One region of the Kitasatospora sp. NPDC049258 genome, then DNA from elsewhere that is predicted to be linked to it. Evidence: predicted binding sites of a transcription regulator. Region 1 holds the regulator's gene; the other holds the start of a gene.
The links. Region 1 encodes HrcA, which represses chaperone genes, less so after heat shock. Its sites were predicted from a motif close to TTNGCACTCNGNNNNNCNGAGTGCNAA; they were not measured.

Region 1 (14,406 bases):
TGACCCGGCTGAGCACCTCGCCGCGGGACTGCTTGTCGAAGTAGCTCAGCGGCAGCCGGGAGATCTTCGTCTCGACCTCCTGGCGGAGGTCGAAGACCGTCCGCTGGATCGCCTTGGTGGCCAGCCGGCCCTGGACGATGCCGAACACCGCGGAGGCCAGGTAGATCGCCAGCACCCAGAGCAGCACGGTGCCGATGGCGTCGAAGTCCATCCCCCGGCCGGGGGTGAAGTCGACGGTGGAGAGCACGTCGGCGATGCCGCCGTCGCCCGCCGCGCGCTTGGCCGCGATCACCTGCTCGCGGGTCGGCCCGGCCGGGATCGCCTTGCCGACCACGCCCGCGGTGATCAGGTCGGTGGCCCGGCCGAGGATTTTCGGGCCGACCACGGCGCAGCCGATGCTGACGGTGCCCAGCGCCAGCACGCCGTAGAGCAGTGCCCGCTGCGGGCGGAGCAGCGCCAGCAGGCGGCGGCCGGAGCCCTTGAAGTCCATCGACTTCTCGGCGCCCTGGGCACCCATGAACCGGCCGGGGCCGGGGCCGCCGCGCCGGGCGGCCGCCTCCTGGGAGCCGCTGACCGTGCCGTCGACCTTGCTGTCGACCTTGCCGGCGGCCGGACCGGCGGCTTTGCCGTCGGCCGGCCTCTCGTTCGCGGGGCCGCCGGTCGCGGGGCCCTGCTTCGCGGTGGTCACGCCGCCTCCTGCTCGGTGAGCTGGGAGAGCACGATCTCCCGGTACGTCGGGTTGTCGGCCATCAGCTCGTGATGGGTGCCGCTGCCGACCACCGCGCCCTCGTCGAGCACGATGATCCGGTCCGCGTCGCGGATGGTGGAGACCCGCTGGGCGACGATGACCACCGTGGCGTCCGCGGTCTCCGCGGCCAGCGCCCGGCGCAGCCTGGCGTCGGTCGCGTAGTCGAGGGCCGAGAAGGAGTCGTCGAACAGATAGATCTCGGGCCGGCGGACCAGCGCCCGGGCGATCGCCAGGCGCTGGCGCTGGCCGCCGGAGACGTTCGAGCCGCCCTGCGAGATCGGGGCGTCGAGGCCCTCGTCGAGGCCCTGCACGAAGTCCTTGGCCTGCGCGGTCTCCAGCGCCTGCCAGAGCTCCTCGTCGGTGGCCTCGGGCCGGCCGTAGCGGAGGTTGGAGGCGACCGTGCCGGTGAACAGGTACGGCTTCTGCGGGACCAGGCCGATCACCTCGGCCAGCCGCTCGGGGGCGACCTCGCGGACGTCCACGCCGTTCACCAGGACCTGGCCGCCGGTGGCGTCGAACAGCCGGGGGATCAGGCCGAGCAGGGTGGACTTGCCGCTGCCGGTGGAGCCGATCACGGCGGTGGTCTCGCCGGGGCGCGCGCTGATGTCGATGCCGCGCAGCACCGGGGCCTCGGCGCCCGGGAAGCGGAACTCCACGCCGCGCAGTTCGAGGTGGCCGTGCGAGCGCAGCTCGGTGACCGGGGCGAGGGGCGGGACCACGCTGGACTCGGTGGCCAGCACCTCCTGGATCCGCTCGGCGCAGACCTCGGCCCGCGGGACCATCATGAACATGAAGGTGGCCATCATGACGCTCATCAGGATCTGCATCAGGTAGGACAGGAACGCGCCCAGCGCGCCGACCTGCATCGCGCCGCTGTCGATCCGGTGCGCGCCGAACCAGAGCACGGCGATGCTGGAGAGGTTCACCACGGCCATCACGGCCGGGAACATGAACGAGAGCAGCCGGCCGACCTTGAGCGAGACGTCGGCGAGCTCCTCGTTGGCGGTGCCGAACCGCTGCTGCTCGTGGCCGTCCTTGACGAAGGCGCGGATCACCCGGATGCCGGTGATCTGCTCGCGCAGGATCCGGTTCACCCCGTCGATCCGGGTCTGCATGCCGCGGAACTGCGGACGCAGCCGGCGGATCAGGATCACCACCACGGCGCCGAGCAGCGGGATCACCAGCAGCAGCAGGCCGGACAGCGGCACGTCCAGGTTGAGCGCCATGATCACGCCGCCGACGCACATGATCGGCGCGGCCACCATCAGCGTGAAGGCCAGCATGGTGAGCATCTGGACCTGCTGGACGTCGTTGGTGGTGCGGGTGATCAGCGAGGGGGCGCCGAACTGGCCCAGCTCGCGGGCCGAGAAGCTCTGCACCCGGTCGAAGACGGCGGCGCGGATGTCCTTGCCGACCGCCATCGCGGTGCGGGCCGCGTAGTAGACGGCCCCGATCGAGCAGACCACCTGGGCCAGCGAGACGACGATCATCGCGCCGCCGATCCGCAGGATGTAGCCGGTGTCGCCCTTGAGCACACCGTCGTCGATGATGTCGGCGTTCAGCGTGGGCAGGTACAGCATGCCGATGGTGGAGATGAGTTGGAGCAGGACGAGTAGGAAGATCGGTCGGGAGTAGGGCCGCAGATGGGCCCGGAGCAGTCTGATGAGCACCGTGACACTCTCGTCGTCGCCGGGATGTCGCGCATCCCCGTTTTTGATTCCGTACCGCAAGCGTCCGGCCTCTTCGGCGTCGAACCTGCGGGCTTGTACAGTCCTTTGCACTGCCGGTCCGCGGGCGTGCCACCCGCCGTGACCCCCTTACGGAACGGCCCCGTACCCCCTAGGCTGCTGATTGCTGTCTTGTTACTCGCGGGTTAATAAGCTCACCGGGTCAACGGGACGGCCGACGCGGCTGCCCCCCACAACCGCCGTCCACTCCACCCTTGGCCACCCGCCCCCCGGAGGTCCTCGTTGAGCAGCGTGCAGTCCATGATCGAGCGGCGTCCGCCCTCCGTGGCCCACCTTTTCCTCAGCAGGGTAGAGGCCACGCCCGACCATGAGGCCTACCGGTACCCCGTCCCGGTGGACGAGCACGCGGCGGACGGCGCTCCCGGCGCCGAGCAGTGGCGCTCGCTCACCTGGGCGCAGACCTCGGCCCGGGTCACGGCCGTGGCCGCCGGCCTGATGTCGCTGGGCATCGGCTCCGAGGACCGGGTCGCGATCTCCTCGGCCACCAGGATCGAGTGGATCCTCGCCGACCTCGGCAACATGTGCGCGGGCGCCGCCACCACCACCGTCTACCCCAGCACCAACGCGGACGAGTCGGCCTTCATCCTGGCCAACGCGGGTTGTCGGGCGATGTTCGCGGAGAACCGGGCCCAGCTCGCCAAGGCCGTCGCCGAGCGGGACAAGCTGCCCGCGCTGGAGTACGTCGTGCTGTTCGACGCCCCGGCCGAGCCGGTGGACGCGGCCGGGCTGACCGTGCTCTCGCTGGCCGAGCTGGAGGAGCGCGGCGCGGCGTACCTGACCGAGCACCCCGACGCGGTCGAGAAGGCGGTCGAGGCGATCGACAAGGAGCAGCTGGCCACCCTGATCTACACCTCCGGCACCACCGGTCGCCCCAAGGGGGTGCGCCTGGTGCACGACTGCTGGGCGTACGAGGGCGTGGCGCAGCAGGAGAGCGGTCTGCTGCGCTCCGAGGACGTGCAGTTCATGTGGCTCCCGCTGTCCCACGTGTTCGGCAAGACCCTGATCTCCGGCCAGATCGCGACCGGCCACGTGATGGCGGTGGACGGCCGGGTGGACCGGATCATCCACAACCTGCCGGTGATCCGACCGACCCTGATGGCCTCCGCGCCCCGGATCTTCGAGAAGGTCTACAACGGGATAGCGGGCAAGGCGAGGGCCGAGGGCGGCGCCAAGTACAAGATCTTCCAGTGGGCCGCCGGGGTGGCCCGGGAGTACGCCCGCACCACCCAGGCCAACCGGGTCGCCAACGGCCGGGACAGCGCCCCGCTCGGCCTGCGGGTCCAGCACGCGGTCGCCGACAAGCTGGTCTACGCCAAGATCCGGGCGGCCTTCGGCGGCCGGCTGCGCGGCTCGGTCTCCGGCAGCGCCGCGCTCGCGCCCGAGATCGGCTACTTCTTCGCCGGCGCCGGCGTGCCGGTGCTGGAGGGCTACGGCCTCACCGAGACCTCGGCCGGCTCCACGGTGAACCGCGCGGAGGACTTCCGGGTCGGCACGGTCGGCACCCCGCTGCCCGGCACCGAGGTGCGGATCGCCGAGGACGGCGAGATCCTGCTGCGCGGCCCCGGCGTGATGCGCGGCTACCACAACCTGCCCGAGCAGACCGCCGAGGTGCTGGAGCCGGACGGCTGGTTCCACACCGGTGACATCGGCGAGCTCGGCCCGGACGGCTACCTGCGGATCACCGACCGCAAGAAGGACATGTTCAAGACCTCGGGCGGCAAGTACGTCGCGCCCAGCGAGGTGGAGGGCAAGTTCAAGGCGATCTGCCCGTTCGTCTCCAACGTCCTGGTGATCGGCAACGGCCGCAACTACTGCACCGCGCTGATCGGCCTGGACGAGGCCGTCATCATGCCGTGGGCGGCCGAGCACGGCCTGGCCGGCAAGTCCTACGCCGAGGTGGTCGCCGACCCGCAGGCGCACGCGCTGATCGAGGGCTTCGTGCAGCGCCTCAACGGCGAGCTCCAGCGCTGGCAGACGATCAAGAAGTTCACCCTGCTCCCGCGCGACCTGGACATCGAGCACGGCGAGCTCACGCCGAGCCTGAAGATCAAGCGCCCGGTGGTCGAGAAGACCTACGCGGACGCGGTCACCGAGATGTACGCGGGCACCAACGAGGCGTGACGTCACCGGTCCCGCACGGCCCCGCCCGGGCCGTGCGGGACAATGGACCAATGCCCTCCGCACTCCCCGACGGCGAACCCGTGCCGTCCGACGGTTCCCTGCCCGCCCACGCCCTGGCCGGGCTGGGTGAGCGGCCCTTCGGCTTCTACGTGCACGTGCCGTACTGCGCCACCCGCTGCGGCTACTGCGACTTCAACACCTACACCGCCACCGAGCTGCGCTCGGCCGGCACGGTGGCCTCGCAGGAGACCTACGCCGACAACCTGGTGGCCGAGGTGCGCCTGGCCCGCCGGGTGCTCGGCGAGGCCGAGCTGCCGGTGCGCACGGTCTTCCTCGGCGGCGGCACCCCGACCCTGCTGCCCGCCCGCGACCTGGTGAAGATGCTGGGCGCGATCCGGACGGAGTTCGGGCTCGCCCCCGACGCCGAGGTCACCACCGAGGCCAACCCGGAGTCGGTCGACCCGGCGTACCTCGCCGAGCTGCGCGAGGGCGGCTTCAACCGGATCTCCTTCGGGATGCAGAGCGCCCGCCCGCACGTGCTGGCGCTGCTCGACCGGCACCACACCCCGGGCCGTCCGGAGGCCTGCGTGGCCGAGGCGCGCGCGGCCGGCTTCGACCACGTCAACCTGGACCTGATCTACGGCACCCCCGGCGAGTCCGACGACGACTGGCGGGCCTCGCTGGAGGCGGCCGTCGGCGCCGGGCCCGACCACGTCTCGGCCTACTCGCTGATCGTCGAGGACGGCACCAAGCTGGCCGCCCGGGTCAAGCGCGGCGAGCTGCCGATGATCGACGACGATGTGCACGCCGACCGTTACCTGATCGCCGAGGAAGCCCTCGCCGCGGCCGGCTACTCCTGGTACGAGGTCTCCAACTGGGCCACCACCGAGGCCGGCCGCTGCAAGCACAACGAGCTGTACTGGACCGGCGGCGACTGGTGGGGCGCCGGCCCCGGCGCGCACAGCCACGTCGGCGGGGTGCGCTGGTGGAACGCCAAGCACCCCGCCGCGTACGCCCAGGCGCTCGCCGAGGGCCGCACCCCGGCGCTCGGCCGCGAGCTGCTGGCCGGCGAGGACCGCCGGGTCGAGCGGATCCTGCTGGAACTGCGGCTGGTGGACGGCTGCCCGCTCACCCTGCTCAGCGCGGACGGCCTGCGGGCCGCCGACCGGGCGCTGGCAAACGGCCTGCTGGACCCGGCCGCCCATGCGGACGGCCGGGCCGCGCTCACTCTCCGCGGCCGGCTGCTGGCCGACGGGGTGGTCCGGGACCTGGTGGACTGAGCCGCCGCCGGCGGATCCGGCGGCGGCCCGGGCCGCGTGCTACCGCGTGGTGGGCGGGGCGGAGGCCGCCAGCGTCTTCAGCGGCCACTCGCGGTGGAAGGCGGGCAGCGGGATCCGGCCCTCGACCACCGGGGTGCCGAAGATCTTCAGGTGGGCCAGCAGCGCACCGGTCAGGTCGACGCCGCCGTACAGGGCGAGCGTGCCCTGGGCCTGGGTGAGGCCGTGGGCCGAGTCGAAGGCGACCGAGCCCTCGGCGGTGGCCCGCAGGTACGGCTCGACCACGGCCTCGATGCCCACGGCGCCGTACAGTCCGACGCTCACCTGGGCGCCGAGGCCCGCGCGCACCTCGGCCTTGCCGCCGAGCCGGGCCCGGACCGGTGAGACCTTGGTGTCGTCCGCCGCGGTGACCGGGCTCCAGCCGCGGTCACCCGCGTAGTCGGCGTTGACGTGCCAGGAGCCGTCGAACTCCTGCTCCACCGCCACCGAGACCTTGCCGTCGGCGCTGATCTCCAGGTAGCAGGTCAGGCCCAGGTTCACCACGACCGGCAGGCCGGCGACGGTGAGCACCGGGTCGGCGTGCAGCTCGGCGAGCGGGACCTTCACCGGCGTGCCCGTGCCCTTGGCCAGCTCGCCCTCCACCCGCCACTGGGCGTGCGCGTCCAGGTCGAAGCCGACCGAGGCCGTCCGCGGGGCGCCGACCCGGGCGCCGTGGTAGGCGAAGTGCACGGCGGGGTGCAGCCGGAGCGAGCCCGAGGCCTGCGCGGTGGCGCCGCCGGGCAGCGGGATCGGGGCCTGGACATCCAGCTGAAGGGTGCCGGAGGCGTCCGCGGTGGCCCCGCCGCCGTTCGCGCCGAAGGACAGCTTCACGTCCTTGACCAGCGGCTTGACCGAGAGGGCGTGCGGATCCACCGGGACCCGGCCGTCCGCCTCGGCGGTGCCGAGCAGCTCGGGGAGGGTGGCCGGGCGGGTGTCGGCGCGGACCGTGCCGTCCGTGCCCGGCTGCACCGAGGTGACCGCGAGCAGGGCGCCCTGCGGCGCGGCGGGTGTCGGCGGGCTGGCGATGAGCTGGCCGGCCCGCACCGGCTCGGGCGCCGGGCTCGCGGTGGCCGGGGCGGTCGGGGTCGGCGTCCCGCCCTTGCTCGCGGTGGGCGCGGTGGCGGTGGGGGAGGCCGGCCCCGGGTCGGCGGCCAGCACGGCCGAGCCGGTGGCCGGGTCGTAGGCGGCCAGCCGGACACTGCGGGCGGCCGGCGCCGCGGCGGGCCCCGAGGGGCTCGGGGTCACCACGGCGGTCCGCTGCGGACCGGGCTGGGCGGCGGTGACCACCAGGGCCTGGCCGGCGGCCTGCTGGGTGGCCCCGGCCGGCGCCGGGGCGGTGGGCGTGGCGGCGGCCGCGGCGTCCGCCGACGGCCGCGCGGCCGGGCCGGCGCAGGCGGCGGCGCCGAGCAGGACGGCCAGCGCAAGGGCGGGCAGCCGGAACGTACGGATGGAGTTGGTCAACGGATCCCCTTCGACGCGCGGCGCAGAGCGGGGCCGCGCGGAAACACCGGAAGCAGGCGACCCCGGAAGCGGGGCCGCCTGCGTGATGTTACTGACGGGTTATCAGCTTGTCGAAATCATGCCAAAGGGCGGTCGGTCGACTGATCCGCCGTCACGAAGTCGATCAGCTCCTCGACCCGGCCGAGCAGTGCCGGGTCGAGGTCGCGGTAGGAGTTCACCGAGGCCAGGATCCGCTTCCAGGCCGCGGGGGTGTCCACCGGCCAGCCGAGCCGGCGGCAGACGCCCTCCTTCCAGCTCTCCCCGCGCGGCACCTCGGGCCAGCCGGGGATGCCCACGCTGGACGGTTTCACGGCCTGCCAGACGTCGATGTACGGGTGGCCCACCACCAGCACCGAGTCACCGGTCACCCGGCCGGCGATCCGGTGCTCCTTGGTGCCCGGCAGCAGGTGGTCGACCAGCACGCCGAGGCGCCGGCCCGGGCCCGGCCCGAACTCCGCGACGATCGCCGGCAGGTCGTCGATCCCCTCCAGGTACTCCACCACCACGCCCTCGATCCGCAGGTCGTCGCCCCAGACCCGCTCGACCAGCTCCGCGTCGTGCCGCCCCTCCACGTAGATCCGCGACCCGCGGGCCACCCGGGCCCGGGCGCCGGGCACCGCGACCGAGCCGGAGGCCGTCACCCCGGGCCCGCGTGCGGGGGCCGGCCCGCTCGGCCGTACCAGCGTCACCACCCGGCCCTCCAGCAGGAAGCCACGCGGGGTCAGCGGGAACACCCGCCGCTTGCCGAAGCGGTCCTCCAGGGTCACCGTCACGCCCTCGGCGGTCTTCTCGCAGCGCACCACCGCGCCGCAGAAGCCGGTGCCGGCCTCCTCGACCACCAGGTCGCGCTCGGCCGCCACCTCGGGGGCGGGCTGCTGCCGCTTCCACGGCGGGGTCAGATCCGGTCCGTACTGCCTGCTGCGCATGCCCGGACTATACGAAATCCGACCGACCGTCAGCCTCCGGGCCGGCCGGTCGGGGTGCTCGCGGCCCGGGTGCTCGCGGCCGGGGCGTTGCTCACAGCCCGGGCGCGCCCCAGACCGGGAACCAACGGCTGAGGTCCTGCTCCAGCCGCAGGTCGTTGCCGAGCATCGCCCGCACCTGCAGCTCCAGCGGGCTGTTGCGCTTCTCGCCGCCGCTCGGCATCGGGGCGAACGGGTAGAAGGCGCCGCGCTTGTACAGGTACACCAGGGCCAGCGGCTGCCCGGCCTCGTTTCGGAAGCCGACCAGGGAGCAGAGCAACTGCGGGCCGAAGCCGTTGCCCTCCAGCTCGCTGTTGACCGCGTGCAGGTCGTTCACCAGCTCCGGGAGCTGCTCGGGCGAGTGCCGGGCGAGCAGCCAGGAGTACCCGTAGGCGTCCTGCGAGGCCTCCACCGGCACGCCGCCGCTCGGGGTGTCGGCGTCCAGCAGCGCCCGGACCTGCCGCTCCACCTCGGCGAAGGCGCCGCCCTCGACCGCCGCGAAGCAGACCGAACCGAGGCCGGTCGGCCGGAACCCGGCGGCCGCCTCCAGGGTCAGGGCCGCCGAGGGCACGCCGAACAGCTGGTCGAGATCCGGCTTGACCGGCTTGCTACGGCCGAGCAGGGCGTCCAGGAATCCCACGTCGAGCTCCTCGGGTCGATACGGCGGCCGGTCGATACGGCGGTGGGTCGATACGCGGCGGGCCGGCGTCTCAGTGGCCGAGCTCGCCGGAGATCTTCGCCAGCTGGGCCAGCCGCTGCTCCAGCGAAGGGTGGGTGGAGAACAGCTGGGTGGCGGCGTCCCGGGCGCTCAGCGCGGGGGCGAAGTAGAAGGCGTTGTACGGCTGCGCCTGGCGCAGGTCCTTGCTGGGGATGGCGGCGATCTGCCCGGTCACCTTGGTGAGCGCCGAGGCCAGCGCGCTCGGCCGGCCGGTCAGCTGGGCGGCCGCCCGGTCGGCGGCCAGCTCCCGGTAGCGGGAGAGCAGCCGGGTGAGCAGGAAGCTGAGCGCGTAGACCACCATGCTGGCCAGCGGGATGATGATCATGGCGATGGCCGCGTTGCTGTCGTTGCTGTTGCGGTTGCCGCCCATCATTCCGCCGTAGAGGGCGATCCTGGTCATCGCACCGGCCAGCACGCCGAGGAAGCCGGCGATGGTCATCACCGCCACGTCCCGGTGCGCGACGTGCGAGAGCTCGTGGGCGAGCACGCCCTCCAGCTCCTCCGGATCCAGCCGGCGCAGCAGCCCGGTGGTGACGCACACCACGGACTTCTCCGGTTTGCGGCCGGTGGCGAAGGCGTTCGGCATGTCGTTGACGGCCACCGCCACCCGGGGTTTGGGCATGTCGGCCAGCGCGCAGAGCCGGTCGATGGTGCCGTGCAGCTGCGGGTACTGCTCGGCGGTGACCTCGTGGGCGCCCATCGCCCGCTCGGTGATCTTGTCGCTGAACCAGAACTGGGCCACGAACAGCCCGCCGGAGATCAGGACGATCAGCGGCCAGGCCCCGCGCAGCAGGACGATCAGCAGCCCGGTGAAGCCCACGTAGACCAGGCCGATGAGGAACATCGTGGTGACCATCCGACCGGTCAGCCCCCGATCGGGGGCGAACCGGGAGTGCTGCCCTGAAGTCGACATCGCCACTCCCTCGCTCTCGCGCTCGCCTCCGATGCTGCCACTCGGGGCGGCCCCGAGCACCACACATCGCCTGCGCCGCCCCGGCGATGCGGGAAGGATCACCGGGGCGGCCCGTTCCTGCCGTCGGAGCAGGGCCTTACACTGGCTGGTAAGGTCCTGGCACTCTGCCTGCCGGAGTGCCAGATATCGGACACTCAACAGCTCAACGGACGAAGACGGAGGTGCGTGCCCATGGTCGACGAGCCCCGTTCCGTCGAACCGGCCCGCGCGGTGGAGACCCGCCCCGTCGGCCGTCCGCTGGACGACCGCAGGCTGGCGGTGCTGCGGGCGATCGTCCAGGACTACGTGGGCACCGAGGAGCCGGTCGGCTCCAAGGCCCTGGTCGAGCGGCACAGCCTGGGCGTCTCGCCGGCCACCGTGCGCAACGACATGGCGGCGCTGGAGGAGGAGGGCTTCATCCAGCAGCCCCACACCAGCGCGGGCCGGATCCCCACCGACAAGGGGTACCGGCTGTTCGTCGACCGGCTGGCCGAGGTCAAGCCGATGAGCAGCCCCGAGCGCCGGGCGATCCGGCACTTCCTGGAGGGCGCGGTCGACCTGGACGACGTGGTGGCCCGTACGGTGCGGCTGCTGGCGCAGCTCACCCGGCAGGTCGCCGTGGTCCAGTACCCCTCGCTGACCAGGTCCACCGTCCGGCACATCGAGCTGGTCCAGCTGACCCCGGCCAAGGTGATGCTGGTCCTGATCACCAACACCGGCCGGGTCGAGCAGCGGCTCGTGGACTGCCCGGGCGCGGTCGGCGACACCGTCCTGGCGGACCTGCGGGCCAAGCTGAACGCCCGGGCCGGCGGCCGGCCGCTGCCCGAGGTGCCGGTGGCGCTGGAGGACCTCCCGGCCGCGTTCGAGCCGGCCGAGCGGGCGACCGTCAGCACGGTGCTGGCCACCCTGTTCGAGACGCTGGCCGAGCAGAACGAGGAGCGGATCATGCTGGCGGGCACCGCCAACCTGACCCGCTTCGGACATGACTTCCCGCTGACCATCCAGCCGGTGCTGGAGGCACTGGAGGAGCAGGTGGTGCTGCTGCGCCTGCTGGGTGAGACCGCGGACGCCGCGATGACGGTCCGGATCGGCCACGAGAACGCCTACGAGGGGCTCAATTCCACCTCGGTGGTCTCGGTCGGTTACGGTTCGGGCGACCAGAGCGTGGCAAAGCTCGGGGTGATCGGTCCGACCCGGATGGATTACCCGGGCACAATGGGGGCGGTGCGAGCGGTGGCACGGTACGTCGGCCAGATCCTGGCCGAGTCGTAGGACACGACGCGCCGCAGGCCGGCGCGCAGCAGTCGCAAGCACTTCTAGAGGCGGAACAAACCGGAGCATTTGGTGGCCACGGACTACTACGCGGTACTCGGCGTCCGACGTGACGCGGGTCAGGACGAGATCAAGAAGGCGTTCCGACGTCTCGCGCGCGAACTGCACCCGGACGTCAACCCGGACCCGAAGACGCAGGAGCGGTTCAAGGAGATCAACGCCGCCTACGAGGTGCTCTCCGACCCCGCTAAGCGGCAGGTCTACGACCTCGGTGGCGACCCGCTGTCGCCGAACGGCGGCGGAGGCGGCGGCGCGGGCGGCTTCGGCGCGGCCGGGTTCGGCTTCTCCGACATCATGGACGCCTTCTTCGGCGCCGCCGGCGGCCAGCGCGGACCGCGCTCGCGCACCCGGCGCGGCCAGGACGCCATGATCCGCCTGGAGATCACCCTGGAGGAGGCCGCTTTCGGCACCACCAAGGAACTCCAGGTCGACACCGCCGTCACCTGCACCACCTGCAGCGGCGAGGGCGCGGCCCCCGGCACCTCCGCGCAGACCTGTGACATGTGCCGCGGCAAGGGCGAGGTCTCCCAGGTCACCCGGTCCTTCCTGGGCCAGGTCATGACCTCCCGGCCCTGCCCGCAGTGCCAGGGCTTCGGCACCGTGGTGCCGACCCCGTGCCCCGAGTGCGCCGGCGACGGCCGGGTGCGCGCCCGCCGGACCCTCACCGTCAAGATCCCGGCCGGTGTCGACAACGGCACCCGGATCCAGCTGGCCGGCGAGGGCGAGGTCGGCCCCGGCGGCGGCCCGGCCGGCGACCTGTACGTCGAGATCGCCGAGTCCACCCACCCCACCTTCCAGCGCCGCGGCGACGACCTGCACTGCACGGTCACCATCCCGATGACGGCGGCCTCGCTCGGCACCCAGGTGCCGCTGCAGACCCTGGACGGGCTGGAGGAGGTCGACATCCGGCCCGGCACCCAGTCCGGCCAGTCCATCCCGCTGCACGGGCGCGGCATCACGCACCTGCGCGGGGGCGGCCGGGGCGACCTGATAGTGCATGTCGAGGTGCAGACGCCCACCAAGCTCGACCCCGAGCAGGAGGACCTGCTGCGGCGGCTCGCCGTCCTGCGCGGCGAGGAGCGGCCGGCCGGCCACTTCGCGCCGGGGCAGCAGGGGCTGTTCTCCCGCCTGAAGGACGCGTTCAACGGGCGCTGAGGCCTGGCCCGCCGCCGTACCGAGCTCGATGGGTGGGTGGCACCGTCCGAACCGACGGTGCCACCCACCGACGCGTCCCGCCCCTCTCACGCCCCGGGCCCCGGGCGCCGTGGATCCACCGGAGGTTCGTCCCATGACCGCGCCCGTGTTCGTCGTCGAGGCCGCGAGGCTGGCCGCAGTCGCCCCCGGAGCGGTGGTGCGGCTGGACGGCCCCGAGGGCCGGCACGCGGCCGCGGTCAAGCGGCTGGCGGTGGGCGAGTCGGTCACGCTCGCGGACGGGCTGGGCCTCGGGGCGGACGGCACGGTGTCCGCCGTGCAGGGCAAGGACGGCTTGGACGTCACGGTGACCGAGGTGCGCCGCGAGCCCGAGCCGAGCCCCCGGATCGTGGTGGTGCAGGCGCTCCCCAAGGGCGACCGGGGCGAGCTCGCGGTGGAGACCATGACCGAGGTCGGGGTCGACGTGGTGATCCCCTGGGCGGCCTCCCGCTGCATCACCCAGTGGAAGGGCGAGCGCGGCGCCAAGGCGCTGGCCAAGTGGCGCGCCACCGCCCGGGAGGCGGGCAAGCAGTCCCGCCGGCTGCGCTTCCCCGAGGTCCGGGACCTGATGACGACCCGCCAGCTCGCCCCGCTGCTCGGGCAGGCCGCGCTCGCCGCGGTGCTGCACGAGGAGGGCGCCGAGCCGCTGGCCGCCGCCGAGCTGCCCGCCACCGGGGACATCGTGCTCGTGGTCGGCCCGGAGGGCGGGGTGGCCCCCGAGGAGCTCGCCGCCTTCGCCGAGGCCGGCGCCCGCCCCCACCGCCTCGGCGGCTCGGTGCTGCGCACCTCCACGGCGGGGGTGGCCGCCGGCGCCCTGCTGCTCGGCCGCACCGGCCGTTGGTCCTAGCCCTAGCCCTAGCCCTAGCCCTAGCGCGGCCCGGCCCGCGGCGCGGGCGTTTCGCCCTCGAAGAAACCCTTGGCCGCCCCGTCGGGGCGTGCCTAGGGTGGCTGCCGTGACCGAACCAGAGAGCACCTCCACGGGCGCCTACCTGCGCCACCCGCATCTGCACGGCGACCTCGTCACCTTCGTCGCCGAGGACGACATCTGGCTGGCCCCGGTCGACGGCGGCCGGGCCTGGCGGCTGACCGCCGATCAGACCCCGGTCAGTCGGCCCCGGTTCTCGCCCGACGGCCGGCAGGTCGCCTGGACCTCCACCCGGGACGGCGCTCCGGAGATCCACGTCGCGCCCGTCGACGGCGGTCCGGCGCGCCGGCTCACCCACTGGGGCAGCCCGTTCACGGCGCTGCGCGGCTGGACGCCGGACGGCCGGCCGGTCGCGACCACCACCGCGGGGCAGGCCACCATCCGGCGCTCCTGGGCGTTCGCCCTGCCGCTGGACGGCGGCGAGCCGACCCGGCTGCCGTACGGCCCGGTGGGCGGGCTGGCCTACGAGCCGGCGGGCGACCGGGTGCTGCTGCTCTCCGCGATCAGCCGGGAGCCGGCCTGGTGGAAGCGCTACCGGGGCGGCACCGCGGGCAAACTCTGGATCGGCGCCCAGGAGTTCGGGCGGCTGCACGCGGACCTGGACGGCAACATCGAGTCCCCGCTCTGGGTGGGCGGCCGGGTCGCCTTCCTCTCCGACCACGAGGGCGTCGGGCAGCTGTACTCCAGCCTGCCGGACGGCTCGGACCTCCGCCGGCACGGTGCCGGCGGCGCCCAGGCACCGGGCTTCTACGCCCGCAACGCCACCACCGACGGCACCCGGGTGATCTGGCACAGCGGCGGCGACCTGTGGCTGCTGGACGACCTGGACGGTGCCGAGCCGCGCCGCCTGGACGTCCGCCCGGCCGGTCCGCGGACCGACCGCCAGCCCCACC
Region 2 (14,406 bases), on a different contig from region 1:
CGACGCAGGGTGAGTCCCGATTCGGCATCTTTTGTGTCGAGTTATCGCAGATTCGACGATTGCATGGCGCGCAGGATTGATAACGCTGGGTATCGAATCGGGGGCAAAATGGGCAGGATACTCCATGGCGGGGGAAAATCTGAGTGAGTTGGGAATGTTGTCCGATTTCTGTGCGTTGGATCGTTACGTGTGAGCCTCAGTGAGGCCCGCACCTCTTTGAGCCCGTGGATCTCCCCGTGGGGATCTCCCGAGGATCCCGCCGCGCCGATCTGCCCTGATCGGCGCAGACGCAGGCAGACCCGGCAACACCAGCAAGGGAGCAAGCATGGCCACCCGTGCCGTCGTTCGCGACAGGGCCGACCGGACTCGCTCGGCCCGCCCGACCAACTTCGAGGCCGACCGCGACCTTGTCGGCATGTACCTGGACGAGATCGCCAGGACGCCCCTGCTCGACGCCGCCGAGGAGGTCGAACTCTCGCTCCGGATCGAGGCCGGCGTCTATGCGCAGCACCTGCTCGAGGTGGGTTCCCTCCCTGCGGGAGTGAAGCGGGAGGAGCTGGAACTCATAGCCGACGACGCCGAGCGCGCCAAGGACGTCTTCATCCGCTCCAATCTGCGACTCGTGGTCGCCGTGGCCCGGCGCTACCCGCGCAGTGGTCTGCCCCTGCTGGATCTGATCCAGGAGGGCAACGCGGGCCTGGTCCGGGCGGTCGAGAAGTTCGACTACTCGAAGGGGTTCAAGTTCTCCACGTACGCGACGTGGTGGATCCGGCAGGCGATCACCCGGTCGATCGCCGACCAGTCGCGGACGATCCGGCTGCCCGTGCACCTGGTCGAGGAACTGGGGCGGATCCGCCGGGTGCAGCGGGAGAAGGCGAAGGAGCTCGGCCGCGAGCCGGAGCCGGCCGAGATCGGTGCGGAGCTGGACATCAGCGAGCAGCGCGTCAAGGACGTGCTGGACTGGGCGCGGGACCCGGTCAGCCTGAACATGTCGGTCGACGACGAGGGCGAGACCCAGTTCGGCGACCTGGTGGAGGACACCGGCGCGGTCTCCCCCGAGGACGCCGTGATGGTCATGCTCCGGCGCGAGGAGCTGGACACCTTGATCGACCGGCTGGACGACCGGACGGCCTCGATAATCCGCTCCCGCTACGGGATGGAGGACGGCCGCGAGCGCACACTGACCGAGGTCGGCAAGCAGCACGGGCTGACCCGGGAGCGGATCCGGCAGATCGAGAAGCACGCGCTGGCCGAGCTGAAGAAGATCGCCGACCACGCGGGCTTCGAGGCGGCCTGACCAGGGCGGGCGCGACGGATCGACCGGTGGCCCCGGTGCGGCTTCGGCCGTGCCGGGGCCGCCCGCTACGCGGCCTAGGCTGGTGGTGGGGTGGACGTGGTGGGGTTGACGGTGGGCCGATGGCGGTACGGGAGCGACGGGAGGCTGGGCAGCATGAGCGAGCCGGGCGAGCAGGGCGGCAGCGGCGAGAAGGACGGCAACGGGAAGCAGCAGCCGGTGCTTGGGCGCGAGCTGGTCTTCGGCGACCCGCTGGACCGGCAGACCAGCGATGACACCGACCAGGGCTGGGGGGAGCGCCCCCGGGGCGGGGAGAGCGGCGGACACGGGCTGGACTGGTACCTGAGCCAGCGGCCGCCCCACCACGGGGACTGAGCGGCACCCCGGGGCGGCCGGGGCGGCCGGAGGGCCAAGGAGAGCGCGGCGCACGCCTCAGGGGCGGCCGAAGGCGTTGACGACGCCGGTGAACGCGGCACCGATGACCACCGCGACGGCGAGGCCCACGCCATTGCCACGGAGCAGGAATTCCTTGAAGCCGTTCATGCTGCCCCGAACGGGGACGGGCATGATCGGTCGCGGGTGAATTCCATGCCGCTCGGTCGACGCCTCAGGGCGGCCCGGCGGTGCAGCGCACCTCGCCGACCACCCCGGAGCCGCCCGGGACGGCCTGCGGCGGCGGCGCCCCGCCCCGCAGCGGCCCCGAGAGCACGGCCGCCGCGGCGAGCAGCCCGGCCAGCAACAGCCCGGGCCGGTGCCGGACCGTCTGCCGGAGCCGGTGACGACCGCCACCACCACGCCGAATCGGCGGGAAGAAGGGAACCTCCTGCCGCGGTGGCACCGCGGGGGCCGGGGGTGGGGCAGTGAGGTGGGCAGCCGTGGTCATGGTCGGGCACCGCCTTCGGTCCGGATCCGGCGGGCCCAGGAGCGGACCCGCGGGACACAGCCTGCGGCGACCCGACCGTTCCCGGAATGCCCCCGCGAATTCCTGTGGACAACCCGGCCATGTGGACAACTCGGGTAGCCCGGACGGATGGCTCGGCCACCCCCGTTGACGCAGCCCCGGCACCCCGGCGCCAGCCCCGGCAGACCGGAAGCAGCCCCCGGCACACCTGGGAACGCCGGAAGCAGCCCCGGCACGCCGAAGGCCCGGCGACACCGCGCAAGCGCGACGCCACCGGGCCTCGGTGCGTACTGGTCCGGGTGCGACCCGGAAACCCCCTGCTCGCCCCGCCTCAGCTCGCGGCCGGCGCGGACGCCTTCGTCGACGAGGAGGACGAGGACGAGGAACTGGAGGAGCCGGAGGAGCTGCCGGAGCCGGCGGCGGCGGGCGCCGAGGGCGTCGACGAGCCGGTGGACGAGGAGCTCGACGCCCCCGGGGTCACCGAGCTGCTGGACGACGAACGGCTGTCGGTCCGGTAGAAACCCGAGCCCTTGAAGACCACACCCACGGCCGAGAAGACCTTGCGGAGCTTCCCCTGGCACTCGGGGCACGTGGTCAGCGCGTCGTCGGTGAACTTCTGCACCGCCTCCAGGCCGGTCCCGCACTCGGTGCACTGGTACTGGTACGTGGGCACTTGCTCTTCCTCCTGCACTTCCCTCTGGCACTCGGGCCTGATGAGTGCTAACGATGTTCAATGATGCGGTATTCCGTGGGCCGAGTCCAGCGCTCCGGATGTGATCCGGGTGTCAGATCGCCACCGGGGCCCCGTGCCGGGGCCGGTGCTCAGCCCTCCGCGGCCGCGATCTTGGCGCTCTTGGGAGCCATCCCGCCGCTGCGCGCGACCGTGCGGCTACGCGCCCCGGGGGCGACCAGCAGCCGCCGCAGCGAGACCAGGGCGACCAGGCCCAGACCGGCGCCGACGAGCGCCACCAGGAACCCGGCGGAGGGCCCGCGCTGGTCGATCAGCTGGCCGGCGACGGTCTGGCCGATCGCGAGGCCCAGGCCGATCGCGCCGGTCAGCCAGGTGAAGGCCTCGGTCTTGGCGCCGTCGCCGACCAGGGTCTCGACCAGGGTGTACCCGGTGATCAGGGTCGGCGCGATGGCCAGGCCGCAGCACAGCCCGGCGATGGTCAGCGCGGTCAGGTCGGGCATCGCCCACAGCGTGGAGCAGCCGACCACCAGCAGCGCGTAGCTGAACAGCATCCGCTGCCGGGCCGAGCGCTTCCAGCCGATCAGACCGTAGAGCACCCCGGCGACCATCGAGCCGCCGGCGAAGATGCCGTAGACGGTGCCGCTGGCGCCGCCCCGGCCGACCGACTCGGTGAACGCCGTCACCGAGACCTGCATGGCGCCGAAGACGGCGCCCACGCCCAGGAACGAGCCGGCCAGCAGCCGGACGCCGGGGGAGGCCAGCGCGGAGACGCGCTGCGCGCCCTCGACCCGGGGGTGCCGGGCGGGCGCGGTACGGCGCTGGGCGGCGAACGCGAGCCCGCCGAGCACGGTGAGCGCGGCCTCGGCGATCAGCCCGGCCGCCGGGCTGACCTGGGTGGCGATCGCGGTGGCCAGCACCGGGCCGACCACGAAGGTGAACTCGTCGGTGACCGACTCGAAGGCGAAGGCCGTGTTCAGCATGGCCGGCCGGTCGGACAGCCGCCCGACCCAGCGGGCCCGGACCATCGCGCCGATCTGCGGCACGCTGGCGCCGGCCGGGGCGGCGGCCAGGAACAGCGTCCAGACCGGGGCGTGGCCGAGGGCCAGCGCGATCAGGGCGCCGACCGACAGCGCGTGCAGGGCGATGCTCGGCAGCAGGACGGCGGCCTGGCCGTAGCGGTCGGCCAGCCGGCCGGTCTGCGGGCCGACCAGGGCCTGGGCGACCGCGGCGGTCGCCGCCACGGCGCCGGCCACGCCGTAGGAGCCGTTGGTCCGGATGACCAGCAGCATGATGCCCAGGCTGAGCATCGCGTAGGGGAGCCGGGCGGCGAACGCCGGCGCCAGGAACGTCCAGGCGCCGGGGGTGCGCAGCAGCGCCCCGTATCCGGCGCGGGCAGGGACGGTGCGGGCAGGGGCGGTGGGGCTGTCGACCGTTCGGCGGGCCGTCACGGTCGGTCCTTCCTGCTGCCTGGTAGCGCGGCAAGGGCAGGGAGAGCCCCGACGGCGCCGAGAGTCGTCCTCTCGCGCGTCGACCGGGGTAGATACCGGGTCCGTCCGGCCGGATCGTGGAAGCGGGGCCGGTTGAGGCAGTTCAGTGCGGACCGCGGCCGCCGAGCGGTCGCGCCAACTCTGCTTCAGGCAGATGTTGCGGGTGGTTCAGTCATTCAACGCTTATACACCTTCATACTAGCCGGTCCCGGCGACCCCCACCTGGCAACGGAAGGTGAACAGCAGCACATACCTGCCCTCGGACGGGGACTACCGCCGCCCCTCCAGCCAGCCGGCCAGCTTGCCGCCGCGGTCGACCGCGCGCAGCCGGCGCTCCGCCGTCTCGCCGACCTCCTCGGTGGTGACCACCAGCAGCTCGTCCCCGGCCCGCAGCACGGTCGCCCGCTCGGGTACGAAGCTCGAACCGTCCCGCACCACCAGGGTGACCGCCGCGCCCTTGGGCAGCCGGAGCTCGCCGACCTCGACACCGGAGATCCGGGAGCCGGCCGAGAGCGAGACCGAGAGCAGCCGGCCGTGCAGCTTCTCCAGCGGCGCCGACTCGATCCCCAGGTCCTGGCCGAGCGCACCCTCGCCGATCCGCAGCCGGCGGGCGACCAGCGGCAGGGTCGGCCCCTGGAGCAGGGTGAAGACCACGACCAGGATGAAGACGACGTTGAACAGCTCCTGGGCCTGGGGCACCTGGGCGACCAGCGGGATGGTGGCCAGCACGATGGGCACCGCGCCGCGCAGGCCGGCCCAGCTGAGCAGGGCCTGCTCGCGCCAGGGCAGCCGGAACGGGGTCATGGTGGCGAACACCGAGGCCGGGCGGGCGACGAAGACCAGCACCGCGCCGACCACCAGGGCGGGCACTATCGCCGACCGCATGGTCTCGGGGGTGACCAGCAGGCCGAGCACCACGAACATGCCGATCTGCCCGATCCAGGCCAGACCGTCGGCGAAGCCGCGGACGGCCGGTCCGTGCGGGAGCTTGCTGTTCCCGAGGATCACCGAGGCGATGTACACGGCCAGGAAGCCCGAGCCGTGCAGCAGCGCGCCGCCGGCGTAGGCGAGCACCACCAGGGCCAGCACGGCGATCGGGTAGAGGCCGGAGGAGGGCAGCGCGACGTGCTTGATCCCGTACGCGCCGATCCGGCCGACCGCGTAGCCGACGGCGGCGCCGATCGCGAGCTCGGCCAGGATGGTGCCGACCAGGACGTACCAGGGGTCGAGCGGCCCGGCGGTGGCGAAGGCGACCACCAGGATCACCACGGGGGCGTCGTTGAAGCCGGACTCGGCCTCCAGCAGGCCGGTCAGCCGCTCGGGCAGCGGCACCATCCGCAACACCGAGAAGACCGCCGCGGCGTCGGTGGAGGAGACCACCGCGCCGAGCAGCATGCTGGTGCGCCAGTCCAGGCCGACCAGCAGGTGCGCGCCGGCGGCGGTGACGAAGACGCTGACCGCGACGCCGACGGTGGCCAGCGCGGTGGCGGCCGGCATCACCGGCCGTATCGACTTCCAGTTGGTCTTCAGGCCGCCCTCGGCCAGGATCACCACCAGCGCGGCATAGCCGAGGACCTGGGTGAGCTCGGCGTTGTTGAAGGTGACGCCCAGGCCGTTCTGGCCGAGGGCGACCCCGATGCCGAGGTAGATCAACAGGCTCGGCAGCCCGGAGCGGGTGGAGATCCGCACGGCGACCACCGCGACCAGCAGGATCACGGAGAACTCGAGCAGGAACTGGTTCAGCTGGTCGACGGTCACGCAGGAGCACCTCGGTGATGTGAGGGGGCAGCTGATGAATCGTTACTCAGTCTAACATTTTACCTGATCTTTGATCTCGGATTTCCGCCGCCCTGCCCGGTATCGTCCCCAGGACCCCACCGTGGGCCTCCCCCGTGTTCGTGCGCCACCTGAGTCGCCCTAATGTGGTGACCTGTCACGGCCGCAATCTCCCCAGCCAAGGATCCGGATGTCCCGCTCGAAGAAGTTCCGGCGCGCTCGCCTGATCGTGCTCGTGCTGGCCGTGCTGCTGGTCGGCGCCGTGGCCGGCGGCGGCTACTGGGGGGTGCGCACCGTGCACGCCTCCTTCCCCGTCGTCGAGGGCACCGTGAAGGTGGCCGGGATGACCGCCCCGGTCGACGTCAAGCGGGACGGCTACGGCATCCCGCAGCTCTACGCCGACACCGACGCCGACCTGTTCCGGGCCCAGGGCTACGTCCAGGCCCAGGACCGCTTCTGGGAGATGGACGTCCGCCGGCACATCACCGCCGGGCGGCTGTCCGAAATGTTCGGTTCCGGCCAGGTGGAGACCGACGGCTTCCTGCGGACCATGGGCTGGCGCCAGGTCGCGCAGCAGGAGTACGACACCAAGCTGTCCGAGGACACCAAGAAGAACCTGCAGGCCTACGCGGACGGCGTGAACGCCTGGCTCCAGGAGCACCCGGGCGGGTCGGACGCCTCGCTGGAGTACACCCTGCTCGGCGCCGTGAACGGCGACTACAAGCCCGAGAAGTGGGACCCGGTCGACTCGGTGGCCTGGCTCAAGGCGATGGCCTGGAACCTCTCCGGCAACCTCCAGGAGGAGATCGACCGCGCCCTGCTCTCGCAGAGCTTCGGGCCGGACCAGATCTCCCAGCTCTACCCGGACTACCCCTACGCCCGCAACGGCACGATCGTGAAGACCGGCACCCTCGCCGCCGACGGCAGCTACAAGCCGGCCGACGGGGCCACCGCACCGGCCGGCGCCACCACGCAGGCCCGGGCCGCGAGCGACGCCCTGCTCAAGGACGTCTCGGACAAGATCTCCGCGATGCCGCAGCTGCTCGGCCGCCAGGGCCAGGGCATCGGCTCCAACTCCTGGGTGGTCGACGGCAAGCACACCACCACCGGCAAGCCGCTGCTGGCCAACGACCCGCACCTGGGCCCCGGCCTGCCGTCCATCTGGTACCAGATGGGGCTGCACTGCCGCACGGTGAGCGCGACCTGCAACTACGACACCGCGGGCTTCACCTTCTCGGGCATGCCCGGCGTGGTGATCGGCCACAACAGGGACATCTCCTGGGGCTTCACCAACCTCGGCGCCGACGTCACCGACCTCTACCTGGAGAAGGTCACCGGTCCGGACACCTACCTGGTGGACGGCAAGGAGAAGAAGTTCCAGTCCCGCAAGGAGACCATCAAGGTCGCCGGCGGCGAGGACCGGACGATCACCGTGCGCAGCACCCAGGAGGGGCTGCCGCTGATCTCCGACCAGAGCACCCAGCAGCAGCACGTCGGCCAGAACGCCCCGGTCGGCAACGCCGCTCCGGACCGCGCGGCCGGCTACGGCGTCGCGCTGCAGTGGACCGCGCTGGTCCCGGGCCAGACCATGGACGCCGTCTTCAAGCTCGACCGGGCGGCCGGCTGGGCGGACTTCCAGGCCGCCGCCGCCGACTTCGCCGTCCCCGCGCAGAACCTGATCTACGCCGACACCAAGGGCAACATCGGCTACCAGGCCCCCGGCATGATCCCGCAGCGGACCAAGGGCGACGGCACCTACCCGGCGCCGGGCTGGGATTCGTCCTACGGCTGGAAGAAGGACTTCGTCCCCTTCAAGGCCCTGCCGTACAGCTTCAACCCCGCGGCCGGCTACATCGTCACCGCCAACCAGGCCGTGATCGATCCCACCGGCTACAAGTACCTGCTGACCAAGGACTGGGAGTACGGCACCCGGGCCAAGGAGATCTCCGACCAGATCGACTCCCGCCTGAAGAACGGCGGCAAGATCTCCCCGACCGACATGCAGGCCATCCAGCTGGACAACACCAGCGTGATGGCGCAGACCCTGGTCCCGCTGCTGCTCAAGGTCCAGGTCGACGACCCCTACGTGCGCGAGGCCCAGGACCTGCTCAAGGACTGGAACTTCCGGCAGGACGCCGACTCGGCCGCCGCCGCGTACTACAACGGGGTCTGGCGCCAGCTGCTCACCCTGGCCTTCGGGCAGAAGTTCCCGGCCGGCCTGCGGGCCGAGGGGGACTGCCTGCTGGTCCGGCAGAAGCGGGACGCCACGCTGCCCGAGGGCGCCGTCGGCAACACCACCCAGGCGGTCACCGAGTGCGGCACCCGCGCGGCCGCCAACGCCCAGCCGGACGGCGGCGACCGCTGGACCGAGGTGGTCCGCCAGCTGCTCAGCAAGCCCGACAACGGCTGGTGGGACTACATCGACTCCAACCACCGCCAGCAGCACGGCTTGGACGGCCTGCTCGGCGAGGCCATGAAGGACGCCCGCCAGGACCTCACGGCGCAGCTGGGCAAGGACATAAAGACCTGGAGCTGGGGGCGGCTGCACACGCTCACCCTCAAGGAGCAGACGCTCGGCACCGACAACTCCTCGATCGCCTCCGGCCTGGTCCACCGGCTGCTCAACCGGGGGCCCTACCAGCTCTCCGGCGGCACCGCGGCGGTCGACGCGGCGGGCTGGAACGCGGCGGCCGGGTACCAGGTCGACTGGATCCCGTCGATGCGGATGGTGGTCGACCTGAGTGACTTCGACGCCTCCCAGTGGATCAACGTCGGCGGAGCCTCCGGCCACGCCTTCCACCCGAACTACAACGACCAGACCCAGCTGTGGGCGGACGGCCAGCTGCTGACCTGGGCGTACTCGCCGGACGCGGTGGGCAAGGCGGCCAAGCACACCATGACCCTGCTGCCCGGCTGACCCGCTGACCCGCTGACCCGCTGACCCGGCTGCCGGGCCGACCGGCGCCGGCCACCGGGTCGGCGCCGGTCAGCCTGCGAAGCGGACCACCCCGGAGGGGGTGACCGCCGCCCGGACCGGCAGGTCGTGCGGTTCGGCCGGCACCCGGGCCAGCAGTTCGTGGTCGTACAGCACGGTGGCCAGGTCCGGCTCGGCCCCGGCGGCCGCGAGCCGGGCCAGCACCCGGTCGTACGAGCCGCCGCCGCGCCCGAGCCGGATGCCCCGGTGGTCGACCGCCAGGCCCGGCAGCAGCACCAGCCGGGCCGAGCACACCGCCGCCGGGCCGAGTCGCGGGCCGGTCGGCTCCAGCAGGCCGCGGGAGGCCGGGGCCAGCTGCCCGGGGCCGGTGTAGCGGGCCCAGTCCAGGTCGTTGTCGGGCAGCAGCACCGGGAGCAGCACCCGGACCCGGCGGGCCAGCAGCGCGTCCAGCAGCGGCCCCGTCCCCGGCTCGGCGCCGACCGACACGTACGCCGCCACGGTGGCGTCCGGCTCCGCCAGCCGGCCGGCGTGCTCGGCCAGCGCCTCGGCGGCCGCGGTCCGCTCGGCCGGCGTCAGGGCCCGCCGCCGGGCCAGCAGCCGTGACCTCAGCCCGGCCTTGTCGTTGGACAAAGGATTGGCAGTCAAGGGATCTCCACAGCTCGGCGCCGGCACGGTGAGCAGAGCCTGACATGCGGAAGGCCGCCGATGTCCACCCCGCTCCTGGTAGAGGCCCTGGCGCCGATCGGCGCGGCCGCGCTGGCGGCCGCCGGCTGGTGCGGGCTGCGGTTGCGGCGCAGCACCGCGGGGGCGGCGCTCCGGGAGGCCGAGCTGAGCCGGCGGATCGCCGAACTGGAGCAGGAGTGCGCCGAGTTGCAGCGCACCGCGGCCTGCGACCCGCTCACCGGGGTGTGGAACTACCGGCACCTCCAGCTCACCCTGGACCGCGAGATCGAGCGCTCCCGCCGGGCCGAGCAGGGCGAGGGCCGGCCGCGCCCGCTCGCCCTGCTGATGCTGGAGATCGCCGGTTTCGAGGCGATCGTGGCCGAGCACGGCCGCGGCCGCGGCAACGCCATCCTGCGCGACCTGGTGCAGCGGCTGAGCATCGAGATCCGCCGCTCGGACACCCTCGGCCGGTACGGCGGCGAGGAGTTCCTGGTGCTGCTGCCGGACACCGGGGCCCAAGGCGCGGTCCAGGTCGCCGAGCGGCTCTGCTGGGCGGTACGGCGCCACCAGTTGCTGGACTGGTCGCCGGCAGGCCCGGCCCCGCGGCGCTCGGCCGGGGGGAACGGGCTCACCGCCGCGATCGGCATCTCGGTGCTGCCCGAGGACGGCGGACACGCCGCGCTGCTGCTGCGGGCGGCCGACCGGGCGCTGGGCGAGGCCCGCGCCGCCGGGGGCGACCGCTGGCACGGCGGCGAGTGGCACCACCGCGAGGGTGCGGCCGAGCGCGTGGCCGAGGTGGCGGATGCGGCGTCCGGCCGGCCGGACGGCGCGGATGTCAACGGAACGGTTGTCCACGAAGGGGTTGCCGGTGACGGGGCGGCCCCGGCCCGTGGCGGCCACCCCGGGGAGCCGGCCGGGCCGGCCCCGGCACCTGCTGTCGACGCGGCCGCCGCACAACCGCCTCGCAGCCCTCACCTGATGGTTCCGGGGGCGGTCGGCGGGCCGGGTAGTGTGTCCACCTGCGCAGGCAAGGCTCCCACCGCCCCTGCCCGCCCCTCTCGGGTCACCGCTACGGAGGCCGCGCGGGATACGGTTTCATAGTCGGTTCATATCACTCTCAGTTGGGCGCCAGCACGCCTTAGTAAGGTCACCGCATGACACAGACGCACGCCCGCACCCCCATCACCAAGGCTGTCGTGCCCGCAGCCGGGTTGGGGACCCGGTTCCTGCCGGCGACCAAGGCGACTCCCAAGGAGATGCTGCCGGTCGTCGACAAGCCCGCCATCCAGTACGTCGTCGAGGAGGCCTCCGCCGCCGGCCTCTCCGACATACTGATGGTCACCGGCCGCAACAAGCGGGCTCTGGAGGACCACTTCGACCGGGCGTACGAGCTGGAGGAGTTGCTCACCCGCAAGGGCGACCACGACCGCCTGCGCCGGGTCCAGGAGTCCGTCCAGCTCGCCAACATGCACTACGTGCGCCAGGGCGACCCCAAGGGCCTCGGCCACGCCGTCCTGGTCGCCGAACAGCACGTGGCCGGCCAGCCGTTCGCCGTCCTGCTCGGCGACGACCTGATCGACCCGCGCGACCCGCTGCTCTCCCGCATGATCGAGGTCCAGCAGGAACTCGGCGGCTCCGTGGTCGCGCTGATGGAGGTCGACCCCGCCCAGATCCACCTCTACGGCTGCGCCGCCGTCAAGCCCAACGGCTTCGGCGACGACGTCTTCCGGATCACCGACCTGGTCGAGAAGCCCGAGACCGCCGAGGCCCCCTCCAACTACGCGGTGATCGGGCGCTACGTGCTCGACCCGGCCGTCTTCGACGTGCTGCGCAACACCCCGCCCGGCCGCGGCGGCGAGATCCAGCTCACCGACGCGCTGCGCGAGCTCGCCACCCGCGAGGAGTCGCAGGGCGGCCCGGTGCACGGCGTGCTCTTCAAGGGCCGCCGCTACGACACCGGCGACCGCGCCGACTACCTGCGCGCTATCGTCCGTCTGGCGTCCGAACGAGAGGACCTCGGCCCGGAGTTCCGGTCCTGGCTCAAGGAGTTCGTCGCCACCGAGATGCAGAGCTGAACCGACGAGAGCGAGCGTGAGGCGATGACCGGGAGAGACAACCCCTGTTGCGAGGAGCCCTCGGCCCCGGCGACGCCCCGGATGTGGAGCGTCGACGAGCACCTGGCCGACGTCCTCGCCCGGATCGCCCCGCTGCCCGCGATCGAGCTGCAACTGCTCGACGCCCAGGGCTGCCGGCTGGCCGAGGACGTCACCTCCGAGGTCGACCTGCCACCCTTCGACAACAGCTCGATGGACGGCTACGCCCTGCGCACCGTCGACACCGCCCGCGCCACCGGCGAGTACCCCTCGGTGCTCGCCGTGGTCGGCGACATCGCCGCCGGCGCCGGCGAGCTGCCCAAGGTCGGTCCCGGCCAGGCCGCCCGGATCATGACCGGCGCCCCGCTGCCGCCGGGCGCCGAGGCGGTCGCCCCGGTCGAGTGGACCGACGGCGGCACCGGCACCGGGCGGGCCGCCGACGCGATGGGCGCCGCCGTGGCCGAAGAGGTGGTCCGGGTGCTGCGCCCGGTCGGCGAGGGCGACCACATCCGCCGCCGCGGCAGCGACCTCGGAGCGGGCGACCGGGTGCTCGACGCCGGCACCGTGCTCGGGCCGACCCAGCTGGGCCTGCTCGCCGCGATCGGCCGCGGCACCGTACGGGTCCGCCCCCGCCCCCGGGTGGTGGTGCTCTCCACCGGCAGCGAGCTGGTCCAGCCCGGCGAACCGGTCGGTCCCGGCCGGATCTCGGACTCCAACAGCTTCACCCTCACCGCGGCCGCCCGGGACGCCGGCGCCATCGCGTACCGGGTCGGCGGCGTCCCCGACGACGCGACGCTGCTGCGCTCCGTCCTGGAGGACCAGCTAGGTCGGGCCGACCTGATCGTCACCAGCGGCGGGGTCAGCGTCGGCGCGTACGACGTGGTCAAGGAGGTCTTCGAGAGCTACGGCGGGGTGGACTTCCGCCGGCTGCGGATGCAGCCCGGCAAGCCCCAGGGTTTCGGCCGGATCGGCGAGGGCGCCGGCATCCCGCTGCTGGCCCTGCCCGGCAACCCGGTCAGCGCCTACATCTCCTTCGAGCTGTTCGTCCGCCCGGCGATCCGCACCATGCTCGGCGCGCCCGACATCCACCGCCCGGTGGTGCCCGCGTACTGCACCGCGGACCTGCGCTCCCCGGCCGGCCGCCGGCAGTTCCTGCGCGGCCGGTACGCCGACGGGCGGGTCGCCCCGGTCGGCGGCGAGGGCTCGCACCTGGTCGGCGCGCTGGCCCGGGCGAACTGCCTGATCATCGTCCCCGAGGACAGCACCGCCGTCCCGGCCGGCAGCACGGTCGACGTCGTCCTGCTCACGGAGCAGTCGGGGTGAGCCCACGGGCGGGCTTGGTTGTACGGTAGCGCGGTATTCGACCCGCGCTCCTGGAGTGACCCGTGACCGACAACCCAAGCGGCGACCGCCTCACCCACGTCGACGACACCGGCGCCGCCCGGATGGTCGACGTCTCCGCGAAGGCCACCACCGTCCGCACCGCGGTGGCCGCCGGACGGGTCCGGGTCTCGGCGCGGGTGATCGAGCTGCTGCGCGGCGAGGGGGTGCCCAAGGGCGACGCCCTCGCCGTGGCGCGGATCGCCGGGATCATGGGGGCCAAGAAGACCCCCGACCTGATCCCGCTCTGCCACCCGATCGCCATCTCCGGGGTGAAGGTGGACCTGGCCGTCACCGACCGGGCCGTCGAGATCACCGCCACCGTGCGGACCGCCGACCGCACCGGCGTCGAGATGGAGGCCCTGACCGCCGTCGCCGTCGCCGGCCTGACCGTGATCGACATGGTCAAGGCGGTCGACAAGGCCGCCGCCATCGAGGACGTCCGGGTGCTCACCAAGACCGGTGGCAAGAGCGGGGACTGGGCCCGCGAGGACGAGCGATGAGGGCCCTGGCCGTCACCGTCTCCAACCGCGCCTCGGCCGGCGTGTACGAGGACAAGGGCGGCCCGCTGCTGGTGGCGGGCCTGCGGCGGATGGGCTTCAGCGCGGACGGCCCGCAGGTCGTCCCGGACGGCGAGCCGGTGGAGGCCGCCCTGCGGGCCGCCGTCGCCGCCGGGTACGACGTGGTGCTCACCACCGGCGGCACCGGCATCTCGCCGATGGACCTCACCCCGGAGATGACCGCCCGGGTGCTCGACCGCCCGATCCCCGGCATCCCCGAGGCCATCCGGGCGTACGGGCGCGAGAAGGTGCCGACCTCCGCGCTCTCCCGGGGGCTGGCCGGGCTGGCCGGGCGCACCCTGATCGTCAACCTGCCGGGCTCGACCGGCGGGGTCAAGGACGGCCTGGCCGTGCTCGCGGAGCTGCTCCCGCACGCCGTGGACCAGCTGGCGGGCGGCGACCATCCGCGGCCCGGTACCACCCCGGCCCCGGCCGGGCCCGCCACCGGTGGGCCCGCTGCCGGCGAGCCCGGGCGCACCGAGGGGAGTGCGAGCTGAACACGGGCTGGCCGGTCGAACTGCGCGAGGGTGACATCACGCTGCGTCCGATCCGGGTCCGCGACCAGCGCTCCTGGCAGGAGGTCAGCCGGCGCAACCGGGACTGGCTGCGGCGCTGGGAGGCCACCG

Region 2: a site for HrcA is predicted at 2,893-2,919, ahead of AB0K43_RS15060 (FmdB family zinc ribbon protein). Genes of this name have one in related genera too.

Annotation. Positions count from the first base shown of each region.
Region 1 covers NZ_JBFAQT010000019.1:118,879-133,284, forward strand. Annotated here, with positions in the region: gene AB0K43_RS18555 (ABC transporter ATP-binding protein) at 1-517, opposite strand, end outside; gene AB0K43_RS18560 (ABC transporter ATP-binding protein) at 685-2,418, opposite strand; gene AB0K43_RS18565 (long-chain fatty acid--CoA ligase) at 2,719-4,617, shown strand; gene hemW (radical SAM family heme chaperone HemW) at 4,668-5,897, shown strand; gene AB0K43_RS18575 (hypothetical protein) at 5,937-7,394, opposite strand; gene AB0K43_RS18580 (DUF3097 domain-containing protein) at 7,511-8,359, opposite strand; gene AB0K43_RS18585 (hypothetical protein) at 8,451-9,035, opposite strand; gene htpX (zinc metalloprotease HtpX) at 9,106-10,026, opposite strand; gene hrcA (heat-inducible transcriptional repressor HrcA) at 10,258-11,337, shown strand; gene dnaJ (molecular chaperone DnaJ) at 11,410-12,552, shown strand; gene AB0K43_RS18605 (16S rRNA (uracil(1498)-N(3))-methyltransferase) at 12,686-13,435, shown strand; gene AB0K43_RS18610 (PDZ domain-containing protein) at 13,542-14,406, shown strand, end outside.
Region 2 covers NZ_JBFAQT010000014.1:155,544-169,949, forward strand. Annotated here, with positions in the region: gene AB0K43_RS15040 (sigma-70 family RNA polymerase sigma factor) at 416-1,297, shown strand; gene AB0K43_RS15045 (hypothetical protein) at 1,451-1,669, shown strand; partial or broken gene AB0K43_RS15050 (MscL family protein) at 1,742-1,837, opposite strand; gene AB0K43_RS15055 (hypothetical protein) at 1,902-2,177, opposite strand; gene AB0K43_RS15060 (FmdB family zinc ribbon protein) at 2,527-2,868, opposite strand; gene AB0K43_RS15065 (MFS transporter) at 3,018-4,334, opposite strand; gene AB0K43_RS15070 (potassium/proton antiporter) at 4,644-6,131, opposite strand; gene AB0K43_RS15075 (penicillin acylase family protein) at 6,340-9,066, shown strand; gene AB0K43_RS15080 (5-formyltetrahydrofolate cyclo-ligase) at 9,136-9,729, opposite strand; gene AB0K43_RS15085 (GGDEF domain-containing protein) at 9,790-10,848, shown strand; gene galU (UTP--glucose-1-phosphate uridylyltransferase GalU) at 10,902-11,822, shown strand; gene glp (gephyrin-like molybdotransferase Glp) at 11,847-13,163, shown strand; gene moaC (cyclic pyranopterin monophosphate synthase MoaC) at 13,226-13,723, shown strand; gene AB0K43_RS15105 (MogA/MoaB family molybdenum cofactor biosynthesis protein) at 13,720-14,277, shown strand; gene AB0K43_RS15110 (GNAT family protein) at 14,274-14,406, shown strand, end outside.